DNA from 2 places in the Streptomyces sp. NBC_00414 genome. Region 2 is predicted to be linked to the other one. Evidence: riboswitches for the same ligand, from Rfam matches in the RefSeq annotation. Region 2 holds a riboswitch; the other holds the start of a gene.

Region 1 (5,939 bases), 5.0 Mb from region 2:
GCGGATGCTCCACTGGGTGGACTCCACCTGACGGACTGCGGCCACCCGGAGGGATGGACGCCGTCCGTCCAGATCATCTCAGTACGTGCCGGGGAACCCGTAACCGCCCGCCGCCGGCGCCTGGACGGGAGCCGCGTGCGCCTCCCGGTCGTAGAACGGCCGCGCGTTGGCGCGCAGCCACAGGGCCACCGGGTCGTACTCGTCCGACATCGCGACGGTCGACACCGGCAGACCGTCCGGCACCGCCCCGATCGACTGCTGCATCATCGCCCGCACCGAGTCCACGGCCGGTGGACTGGTGTCGTACACATCGAGCCCGATGGCGAGATACGGGGCTCCGAGCGCGGGCTGCACCCAGGCGCGGCGCAGCGAGCGGACGGCGGCGGTCCGGTGCGCGTTCTGCGTGAGCAGGGCGTAGAACTGCGGGATCTCGATGCCCGGCTCGGACAGCCGCAGCGGACCCGCGGGCTGCCGCTCCAGACCGGTGGCGATGCGCCGCAGGTCGAGCCAGGGGATGCCGACGCCGCCGCCCGGCGCGTGCGGATTCAGCCAGAGGCCGTAGTGGTCGGGGTAGAGGGTGCGGGCCACGTCGAGCCCGTCGACCACCTCGTACGAACGGTTCCAGCCGCTGGCCGAGAGCTCCTGGGCGGAGGTCACACAGGGCGCGTAGCCGAAGCCGTCGACCTCCATGTTCCCGTACTGGGCGTCGGGCGAGCCCGACTGGCCGTGCCAGAGCAGCATCCACACCTGACCGGACGGCGGGGTCGCGAGAGCGCGAAGGAGCGCCTCGTAGGCGTCGTAACGCCCGGGCGTCACTTGGCGCAGCATGTGCTCGACCTGCCCGGCCGCGGCCGTGCCCGACGCGCTCACCTTCTACCGCCCCTTCGCGACATCACTGACATACGGTTCCAATTCGACGAGGTGCCATGTTCACTTGAACATCGCACCACCCCGACCGAGCCATGAAACCAGCTTAAGCGGCGATCCCGACAGCACCGTTGCGCTCCGCCGGGTTTGGTGTTCTGAGCTCGGGACCGTGTGTGATGCGTCGTGCGCGGGTTGTGTGTGGCCGGCCGCGCCCCGCGGCGGAGCCGCACATCGAAACAGCCCCGCGCCCCTTTCGGGACGCGCCCACCTCAGAAAGCGTGGGTGTAGAAGGGCCGCACCCGGGCGCGGAGCCAGTCGCCCACCGGGTCCTGGGCCACGTCCAGGAAGACCAGGCTCACCGGGTGGGGCAGCGGGACCCGGCCGAGGGCGCGGCCCAGGGCGTCCAGCGGGAGCGTGCGCGCGTTCTCGTCCCAGTGGGTCGCCTCCACGCCGACGAACATCACCGTGTCGCCGCCCTCGATGCTCGCCAGACAGCGCCGGGCGCTCGCCACCACGCCGGTCGCGTCGAACTCCGCCGAGGCCGCGGCCAGGAAGTCCACCGGGTCGTCCTGCCAGTCGGGCTGGAACAGCCGGACCCGGCCGCCGCTCGCGGGCCCGTCCAGCTCGGTCCGGCCGGCCCGGCACAGCTCGGCGACGGCGAGCGGGGGAACCGGCATCCCCACCGTGCCGTCCGGGTTCAGCGCGATCCCGACCTGGGGCGGCAGACCGCGCGCGAACTCCACGGCGGGCGCCACGGTGTACGCCATGCGGTCGCCGACGACCTGGCGGAACTGCTGCTCCGAGGTGAAGACCGGCACGTACGCCTGCCCGCCCAGCTCGATCGTGGGCAGGTCGAGCGGGCCGCTGTGCGGGCCGCCCCCCTCGGGCAGCGGCACCCAGATGAAGCCGCGTCCGAGGGTCTCCACGACCCGGGCCCCCGTCGAGGGCGACGGAGGGAGTCCCAGGGACGCGGCGAGCACCTCCTCCAACTCGTTGCCGGGCCAACCCATGTGGGGGTGCGCCTGTGCCGGAATGTCCTGTGCCTGGAAGTCCATCTCCACCGCCTGCTCCAACCGCCGTGTGCGGTTGACGAGGTTAGTCGCCGTCAGTCGCCGAAATCGATGCGCCGCAGCACGTCCGCCGCGGCACGGTCGACGAGCACCGCGGAACCGCAGCCCTCCGGGAGGTCGCCCTTCTCCACGGACCGCAGCAGCCGGGCGACCGCGCCGCGGTGCCGGGCGAACGCGTACCGCGAGACGCCCCGGCCGCGCTCGCGCTGGCCGTCGAGCGCCGTCCCGGGATCGACGTCCAGCAGGAGCAGGTGCAGGGTGCCCCCGCGGCGCCGGGCGTCCCGGGCGAGCCAGCTGCGCACCCAGGCCTGCGTACCGCAGTCGTGCACGACGACGCCCTCCCCGGAGCGCAGGGCCCGGCGCAGGCCCGCGTAGTGCGCGGCGCGGACGAGGGGCCGGTAGACCGCGTACGGCAGGAAACGGGCGAGGCGCTCGTCCCAGCGGTCGCGGGTGTCCTGCGAGTCGATGCGGCGGCCGGTGACCGCCCGGCGCATCAGGGTCGACTTGCCGCTGCCCGGCAGGCCCGTGACCACCACCAGGTCGGCCCCTCCGAAGCGCAGACCGTGCGGGCTGTGTCCCGAGCGGGCCCGCAGATCGCGGACGACGGGCGTCACCATCGGGTCGCACGCCTCCCTGGCCGGTGCGGGTGGCTGCTTGGGCAGCGCGATGCCCGTGCCGGTCGCGTACGCCGTGGTCCTGTTCACCCTGATCGTCCTCCCCATGGGGTCGGCAGACCCATCTCCGTCGAGTGTAAAGAGAAGGTAATGCGCTGGTCCCCCCGTTTCTGTTCTTGTCCTGCCACAGCCCCGTCACAGATCACTGTGAACACCCCTGACCCCCGTCCGGTCACTGCTCGGCCCCCTCCCGGAGCCGGGGGCGTGCAATGATGTGCCCGCCAACTGCATACCGGCCGCTTGAATCCGCGCGGGAGAGTTCCGGGTACATGTACACGCAGGTGTACGAGTGCCCGGGCGCCGAAGGAGCAAGTCCCTCCCTTGAATCTCTCAGGCCCCCGTTACCGCGCGGACGAGGCACATCTGAAAAGCGGGCCGCCCCCTGACAGCCAGGGCGTCGGCCCCACCCAAGGTGCAAGTCAGTGACCCCCGTATTCACCGGTGGACACGGCGAACCTCTCAGGTTCCGATGACAGATGGGGAGGAACGACCTCGCCGTCATGCCTTGGGAGCCCCGCCGATGAGCAGCAACACCCCCGTTGAACCGCGCCGTACCGCGCTCGATGCCCTGCATCGCTCGCTGGGCGCGACGATGACCGACTTCGCCGGCTGGGACATGCCGCTGCGCTACGGATCCGAGCGCGACGAGCACCTCGCCGTCCGCACCCGGGCCGGTCTCTTCGATCTCTCGCACATGGGGGAGATCACGGTGAGCGGCCCGCAGGCCGCCGCGCTGCTGGACTTCGCGCTGGTCGGCAACATCGGGGGCGTGAAGACCGGCCGCGCCCGCTACACCATGATCTGCCGGGCCGACGGGGGCATCCTCGACGACCTGATCGTCTACCGCCTCGCCGACAGCGAGTACATGGTCGTGGCGAACGCCTCCAACGCCCAGGTGGTCCTGGACGCCGTCACCGAGCGCGCCGAGGGCTTCGACGCCGAGGTGCGCGACGACCGGGACGCGTACGCCCTGCTGGCCGTACAGGGGCCCGAGTCCTCCGGCATCCTGAAGTCCCTCACCGACGCCGACCTGGACGGCCTGAAGTACTACGCGGGCCTGCCCGGCACGGTCGCCGGCGTCCCCGCCCTGATCGCGCGCACCGGCTACACCGGCGAGGACGGCTTCGAGCTGTTCGTGGCCCCGGCCGACGCCGAGAAGCTGTGGCAGGCGCTGACCGACGCCGGAACCGCGGCCGGACTCGCCCCCTGTGGGCTCTCCTGCCGGGACACCCTGCGCCTGGAGGCGGGCATGCCGCTGTACGGGCACGAGCTGAGCACCTCGCTCACGCCGTTCGACGCCGGGCTCGGCCGGGTCGTGAAGTTCGAGAAGGAGGGCGACTTCGTGGGACGCGAGGCGCTCTCCGCGGCCGCCGCGCGTGCCCTGGAGAATCCCCCGCGGGTGCTCGTCGGCCTGGTCGCCGAGGGCCGCCGGGTCCCGCGCGCCGGGTACCCCGTGGTCGCCAACGGCAAGGTCGTCGGCGAGGTCACCTCCGGCGCGCCCTCGCCGACGCTCGGCAAGCCGATCGCGATGGCCTACGTCGACGCCGCGCACTCCGCGCCCGGCACCACCGGTGTCGGCGTGGACATCCGGGGCAGTCACGAGCCGTACGAGGTCGTGGCTCTGCCGTTCTACAAGCGTCAGAAGTAACACTGTCCGCACGCGTCAGAAGCATCATCGGTACCGGTCCGCGAGCACCGGACGTGAACCATGGTCCGCGACCGACACAAGTGACTCTGGGCACATCCACCCAGCTCACCAGCGTTCCCCCGCATCAGCACTCCCCGCGTACAGGAGAATTCAGGCCATGAGCAACCCCCAAGAGCTGCGCTACAGCAAGGAGCACGAGTGGCTGTCGGGCGCCGAGGACGGCGTCTCGACGGTCGGCATCACGGAGCACGCGGCCAACGCGCTCGGTGACGTGGTGTACGTCCAGCTCCCGGAGGTCGGTGCCGCGGTGACCGCGGGCGAGACCTGCGGCGAGCTGGAGTCGACCAAGTCGGTGAGCGACCTGTACTCGCCCGTCTCCGGTGAGATCACCGAGATCAACCAGGACGTCGTGGACGACCCCGCGCTGGTGAACACCGCTCCCTTCGAGGGCGGCTGGCTCTTCAAGGTACGGGTGGCGGACGAGCCGAAGGACCTGCTCTCCGCCGCCGAGTACACCGAATTCTCCGGCTCCGAATAAGGACTCCGCACCGATGTCGCTTCTGAACACGCCCCTGCACGAACTCGACCCGGACGTCGCCGCCGCCCTCGACGCCGAGCTGCACCGTCAGCAGTCCACCCTCGAGATGATCGCCTCGGAGAACTTCGCCCCGGTCGCGGTCATGGAGGCCCAGGGCTCGGTCCTCACCAACAAGTACGCCGAGGGCTACCCCGGCCGCCGCTACTACGGCGGCTGTGAGCACGTCGACGTCGCCGAGCAGATCGCCATCGACCGCGTCAAGGAGCTGTTCGGCGCCGAGTACGCCAACGTGCAGCCGCACTCGGGCGCCTCCGCCAACCAGGCCGCGCTCTTCGCGCTGGCCCAGCCCGGCGACACCATCCTCGGTCTGGACCTCGCCCACGGCGGCCACCTGACCCACGGGATGCGGCTGAACTTCTCCGGCAAGCAGTTCAATGTGGTCGCTTACCACGTGGACGACGCCGGCCTGGTCGACATGGCCGAGGTCGAGCGGCTCGCCAAGGAGCACCGCCCCAAGGTGATCATCGCGGGCTGGTCGGCGTACCCCCGGCAGCTGGACTTCGCCGAGTTCCGCCGGATCGCGGACGAGGTCGAGGCCTATCTGTGGGTCGACATGGCGCACTTCGCGGGCCTGGTCGCGGCGGGTCTCCACCCCAACCCGGTGGAGCACGCGGACGTGGTCACCTCCACCACGCACAAGACACTCGGCGGGCCCCGCGGCGGGATCATCCTCGCCAGGAAGGCCTTCGCGAAGAAGCTGAACTCGTCCGTCTTCCCGGGCTTCCAGGGCGGCCCCCTGGAGCACATGATCGCGGCCAAGGCCGTCTCCTTCAAGGTCGCCGCCACGGAGGAGTTCAAGGAGCGCCAGCAGCGCACGATCGAGGGCGCGCGGATCCTCGCCGAGCGGCTGACGGCGGCCGACGCCCGCGAGGCCGGGGTGAACGTGCTCTCCGGCGGCACGGACGTGCACCTGATCCTGGTCGACCTGCGCGAGTCCGAGCTGGACGGGCAGCAGGCCGAGGACCGGCTCCACGAGGTCGGCATCACGGTCAACCGCAACGCCGTCCCGAACGACCCCCGGCCGCCGATGGTGACGTCGGGCCTGCGGATCGGCACGCCCGCCCTCGCCACCCGCGGCTTCA
Region 2 (5,939 bases):
CGACCGCTGACCCACGACCTGTTCAAGGACGTGCTGGAGGCCGTCGGCCAGGAGCTGACCGAAGTGCGCATCACCGACCTGCGGGAGGGTGTCTTCTACGCGGAGCTGGTGTTCGCCAGCGGAGTCGAGGTCAGCGCGCGGCCGTCCGACGCCATAGCGCTGGCGCTGCGCACCGGGACGCCCATCTACGGCAGCGACGGCGTCCTGGACGACGCCGGCATCGCGATCCCGGACGAGCAGGAGGACGAGGTGGAGAAGTTCCGCGAGTTCCTCGACCAGATCTCGCCCGAGGACTTCGGGACCAACAGCCAGTGACGGCGTGAGAAGCCGGTCGGTGACCCTCCGGGGCCGTCGCACGACGGGCCGTGCGGCGGTCGTCCCGAGAGCATTCGGCTAGCCTTTCCCCGCGATGGGGTACGGGAAACCACTCTCAGGGTGATTATCACCCGGCGTGCCGAGTGTGGCGATCGTTGACGAGCCCCTGGTGACTGCCTACCGTCGAGAAGGCAGTTCAAGGACGGAGGTCGGCGTGAGAAGCAGCGGCGACGGTACGGCTGGGGGTGCTCCCGGACGCGGTCTGGGGGACAGCGGCCCGTACCCGCTTCACAGCAGCGCGGCCGATCACGTACAGCGGCCGACGGTGGTGCCGGGGGACGACGAGGTGGCGTCCGAGGAGATCGGTTATCGCGGGCCCACGGCCTGCGCGGCCGCGGGGATCACCTATCGGCAGTTGGACTACTGGGCGCGGACCGGGCTGGTCGAGCCCAGCGTGCGGCCCGCCTACGGGTCGGGGACACAGCGGCTCTACAGCTTCCGGGACGTGGTCGTCCTGAAGATCGTCAAGCGGTTCCTCGACACGGGGGTCTCGCTGCAGAACATCCGCACCACGGTCCAGCACCTCAAGGAGCGGGGATCCTGCGACCTGGAGCGGATGACGCTGATGAGCGACGGCGCGACGGTCTACGAATGCTCCTCGCCCGACGAGGTCCACGCCCTTCTCCAGGGCGGTCAGGGCATCTTCGGCATCGCCGTGGGCGTGGTGTGGCGGGACGTGGAGAGCGCGCTCTCACAGCTGCACGGGGAGCGTGTCGACACGGGTGAGACGCTCGTCGGGGCCAACCCCACGGACGAGCTGGCTCGGCGGCGCAACCGGGCGGTCTGAGCCGGCCGTGGAGGTCCCCCGCGGCCCGGTGGTCAGGCCGGTCGGCGTGCGGTCCCGCACCGTCTCGCGGGCGGTGTGCAGGGGCATTGTCAGTGGCGTAGGGCAGCATCGGACATGTGAGAACCGCGCCCACGATCCTGCATCTCGACATGGATGCCTTCTTCGCCTCGGCGGAGCAGGCGTCCAAGCCGAGCCTGCGCGGTAAGGCGGTCATCGTGGGGGGCCTCGGACCGCGGGGCGTGGTCTCCACCTGTTCGTACGAGGCGCGGGTCTTCGGGGTGCATTCGGCGATGCCCATGGCGCAGGCCCGCCGCCTGGCACCGAACGCCGCCTACCTCGTACCGCGCTTCGGGCTCTACCGGCAGATCAGCGAGCAGGTGATGGGGCTCCTGCGGGAGCTGTCGCCGCTGGTGGAGCCGCTGAGCCTGGACGAGGCGTTCGTGGATCTGGAGGCCGGGGAGACGGCCTGGGACGAGCGGTCCGCGCTGCTGGCCGGGAGGAAGCTGCGCGCCGACATCCGGGCCGTCACGGGGCTCACCGGATCCGTGGGTCTCGCGGCCTGCAAGATGCTCGCGAAGATCGCCTCCGAGCAGGCCAAGCCCGACGGGCTCGTGCTGATAGAGCCGGGCACCGAGCGGGCCCTGCTCGCGCCCATGTCGGTGCGCATCCTGCCGGGCGTGGGGCCCGCCACGGGGGACCATCTGCGGCGGGGCGGGATCAGCACGGTCGGGGAGATCGCCGAGGCGGGCGAGGACGAGCTCGTACGGCTGCTGGGGAAGGCCCACGGCCTCGCCCTGTACGCCATGGCGCTGGCCCGCGACGAGCGGCCCGTGGTGGCCGAGCGGGACACCAAGTCGGTGTCCGTCGAGGACACGTACGACGTGGACATCCATGACCGGGTGCGGGTGCGGATGGAGGTGCAGCGGCTTGCGGACCGGTGTGTCCAGCGGTTGCGGGGGGCGCATCTGTCGGGGCGGACCATCGTGCTGAAGGTGCGGCGGTACGACTTCTCGACGCTGACGCGGTCGGAGACGTTGCGGGGGCCCACGGACGACCCCTCGGTGGTGCGGGAGGCTGCCGCGCGGCTGCTGGAGGCGGTGGACACCACGGGGGGTGTGCGGTTGTTGGGGGTCGGGGTTTCGGGGCTTGCCGACTACACGCAGGAGGATCTGTTCGCGCAGGCCCAGGCGCAGCAGGCCCTGGAGCGGGCTGCTGAGGATGCCGCTGTCGTTGTCGACGAGGGGGCGGAGCGGGGTGGGGCGGAGGCGGTCGAGGAGGTTGCTGGGGAGGCGGTCGGGCCGGCGGCGGGGCGGGTGCCCGAGGTGCCGGAGCCTGCGGCGGAGCGGCAGTGGCGGGCGGGGCACGATGTTCGGCATGCCGAGTTCGGGCATGGGTGGGTGCAGGGGAGTGGGCTGGGGAGGGTCACCGTGCGGTTCGAGACGCCGGATTCCTTGCCGGGGCGGGTGAAGACGTTTCGTATCGATGATCCTGGGTTGGAGGTGGCTGAGCCGTTGCCTCTGGTTGCGCGGGTGCCTTCGGCGATGGATGCGGAGGGGTAGGGGTGGGGGTGCGTTTGTGGGTGCGGGGCCGTTGTGGCTGGTTGCGCAGTTCCCCGCGCCCCTAAAAGATTGCGCCGTTCCCCGCGCCCCTGGAGGGCGAGAGGATTGCGCCGATCGCCGCGTCCCCAAAGGGCCGCGGCCCCAGGTGGGGCGGGTGTCAGGTGGGGTCTTCTGTGGTTGCCAGGTGGCCGAAGTCGTGGTCCGGGAAGGGGGGTGGTGGGGCCAGGTCCAGGCCGTAGTGGTGGTAGAGCTGCAGTTCTTGTTCGGGGGAGAGGTGGCGGCCCACTCCGAAGTCGGGGGCGTCCTTGATCAGGGAGCGTTCGAAGGGGATGTGCAGGGAGTCGTCGACCACCTTGCTGGGCTCCAGGGGGACGAAGGCGTCCCGGCTGAACAGGCCGGTGCGTATGGCCGCCCACTCCGGCGCACCGGTCGCGTCGTCGAGGTAGACCTCGTCGACGGTGCCGATCTTCGTGCCGTTGCGGTCGAACGCCTTGCGGCCTATCAGGTTGCGCGGATCGATGTCGGTCTGCACGGTCCCTCCAGCTGCTCGCAACTCATCCGTAAGCACTACGAAAGAGCACTTTGAGGAGGGCGGCCACTTGAGGGAACCCCGCTGGTAGGCTGGGCGACGGCTGCTGACCCCGTGCGGGAGAGTCCTCCAGGCTTCATCGGAGGCGCCGAAGGAGCAAATCCTCCCCGGAATCTCTCAGGCACACGTACCGCATGGACGAGGTCACTCTGGAAAGCAGAGCGGTGTTCGAGTGTTCGACGGGCCTCCGCTCTCACCGACGGTGAAAGCCGGCGCGCCTTCACGGCGAGCCGGTGAAGCTCTCAGGTTGAGATGACAGAGGGGGAGGCCGTTCGGGCACCCACATCGTGGTGCCCCTCGAAGGTCGTCAGACCAGGAGGCCTCCGTAATGACCGCCCAACGTATTCCGCTCTCCGAGCTCGAACAGGGAATCCCCTTCGAGCAGCGTCACATCGGGCCCGACTCCGCGGCCCGCGCCAAGATGCTCGCGCAGGTGGGGTACGGCTCGCTCGACGAGCTGACGGCCACCGCGGTGCCGGATGTGATCAAGAACGCCGACGCGCTGGAACTGCCGGGTGCGCGTACCGAGGCCGAGGTGCTGGCCGAGCTGCGCTCCCTGGCGGATCGCAACCAGGTGCTGGACTCCATGATCGGGCTCGGTTACTACGGGACGTTCACGCCGCCCGTCATTCTGCGCAACGTCATGGAGAGCCCGGCCTGGTACACGGCGTACACGCCCTATCAGCCCGAGATCTCGCAGGGGCGGCTGGAAGCCCTGCTGAACTTCCAGACCGTGGTCGCCGACCTGACCGGACTGCCGACCTCCGGCGCCTCGCTGCTCGACGAGGGCACGGCCGCCGCCGAGGCCATGGCGCTGTCGCGGCGCATGGGGAAGAACAAGAAGGGCCTCTTCCTCATCGACGCGGACACCATGCCGCAGACCATCGCCGTGATCCAGACCCGTGCCGAGCCCACCGGCGTCGAGGTCGTCGTCGCCGACCTGAGCGACGGCATCCCCGCCGAGCTGGCCGAGCGCGAGATCAACGGCGTACTCCTCCAGTACCCCGGCGCCTCCGGTGCCGTGCGGGACCTCAAGCCCGTCGTCGACCGGGCGCACGAGCTGGGCGCGGTCGTCACCGTCGCCGCCGACCTGCTCGCCCTGACGCTCCTCACCTCGCCCGGTGAGCTGGGCGCCGACATCGCCGTCGGTACGACCCAGCGCTTCGGTGTGCCGATGGGCTTCGGCGGGCCGCACGCCGGATACATGGCGGTGCGCGAGAAGTTCGCGCGCAGCCTGCCCGGCCGGCTCGTCGGCGTCTCGGTCGACGTGGACGGCAACAAGGCGTACCGCCTCGCCCTGCAGACGCGGGAGCAGCACATCCGCCGCGAGAAGGCGACCAGCAACATCTGCACGGCTCAGGTGCTGCTCGCCGTGATGGCCGGGATGTACGCCGTCTACCACGGCCCCGAGGGACTGAAGGGCATCGCTCAGCGCACCCACCGCTACGCCACGATCCTCGCCGCGGGTCTGAGGGCGGGCGGTGTCGAGGTCGTCCACGAGGCGTACTTCGACACCCTCACCGTGCGGGTGCCGGGCCGGGCCGCCGAGACGCTCGCCGCCGCCCGCCAGGGCGGGGTCAACCTCCACCTCGTCGACGCGGACCACCTGTCCCTCTCCTGCGACGAGACGACCACGCGGGCCCAGCTGGGCGTCGTCTGGTCGGCGTTCGGAGTCGACGGCGATGTGACGGCACTGGACGGGACCGCGCAGGACACGCTGCCGGAGCCGCTGCTGCGCACCGACGAGTACCTCGCGCACCCGGTCTTCCACCAGTACCGCTCGGAGACGGCGATGCTGCGCTACCTGCGCCGCCTCGCCGACCGTGACTACGCGCTCGACCGGGGCATGATCCCGCTCGGCTCGTGCACCATGAAGCTCAACGCGACCACCGAGATGGAGCCGGTCACCTGGCCCGAGTTCGGGCAGCTGCACCCCTTCGCGCCCGCCGAGCAGGCGCAGGGCTACCTGACGCTCATCCGTGAGCTGGAGGAGCGGCTCGCCGAGGTCACGGGCTACGACAAGGTGTCGTTGCAGCCCAACGCCGGTTCGCAGGGTGAGCTGGCCGGTCTGCTGGCCGTCCGCGGCTACCACCGGGCCAACGGCGACGAGCAGCGCACCGTCTGTCTCATCCCGTCCTCCGCGCACGGCACGAACGCCGCTAGTGCCGTGATGGCAGGGATGAAGGTCGTCGTCGTCAAGACCGCGGACGACGGCGAGATCGACGTCGAGGATCTGCGTGCCAAGATCGAGCAGTACCGTGACGAGCTGTCCGTGCTGATGATCACGTACCCCTCGACGCACGGCGTGTTCGAGGAGCACGTCGCCGACATCTGCGCGCAGGTGCACGAGGCGGGCGGTCAGGTCTACGTCGACGGCGCCAACCTCAACGCGCTGGTCGGCCTCGCCAAGCCCGGTCACTTCGGCGGCGACGTCTCGCACCTCAACCTGCACAAGACCTTCTGCATCCCGCACGGCGGCGGCGGCCCCGGCGTCGGCCCGGTCGGCGTGCGCGAGCACCTGGCGCCGCACCTGCCGAACCACCCGCTGCAGCCCGCCGCGGGCCCGGAGACGGGCGTGGGCCCGGTCTCCGCGGCGCCCTGGGGTTCCGCGGGCATCCTGCCCATCTCG

Evidence for each region. A riboswitch is a leader RNA that binds a small molecule or an ion and turns the genes downstream of it on or off. The one in region 2 is predicted to bind glycine.
Region 1: it holds a riboswitch for glycine, as region 2 does, so the genes downstream of both, gcvT (glycine cleavage system aminomethyltransferase GcvT) here and gcvP (aminomethyl-transferring glycine dehydrogenase) in region 2, are expected to answer to the same signal.

What each region holds. Positions count from the first base shown of each region.
Region 1 is NZ_CP107935.1:3,420,990-3,426,928, forward strand. Features, by position in the region: gene OHS59_RS14520 (enhanced serine sensitivity protein SseB C-terminal domain-containing protein) at 79-870, opposite strand; gene OHS59_RS14525 (enhanced serine sensitivity protein SseB) at 1,137-1,922, opposite strand; gene OHS59_RS14530 (AAA family ATPase) at 1,973-2,659, opposite strand; glycine riboswitch at 2,853-2,968, shown strand; gene gcvT (glycine cleavage system aminomethyltransferase GcvT) at 3,132-4,259, shown strand; gene gcvH (glycine cleavage system protein GcvH) at 4,417-4,797, shown strand; gene glyA (serine hydroxymethyltransferase) at 4,811-5,939, shown strand, end outside.
Region 2 is NZ_CP107935.1:8,467,810-8,473,748, forward strand. Features, by position in the region: gene OHS59_RS36840 (bifunctional nuclease family protein) at 1-315, shown strand, start outside; gene OHS59_RS36845 (MerR family transcriptional regulator) at 530-1,162, shown strand; gene OHS59_RS36850 (DNA polymerase IV) at 1,279-2,721, shown strand; gene OHS59_RS36855 (PRC-barrel domain-containing protein) at 2,879-3,253, opposite strand; glycine riboswitch at 3,358-3,453, shown strand; gene gcvP (aminomethyl-transferring glycine dehydrogenase) at 3,639-5,939, shown strand, end outside.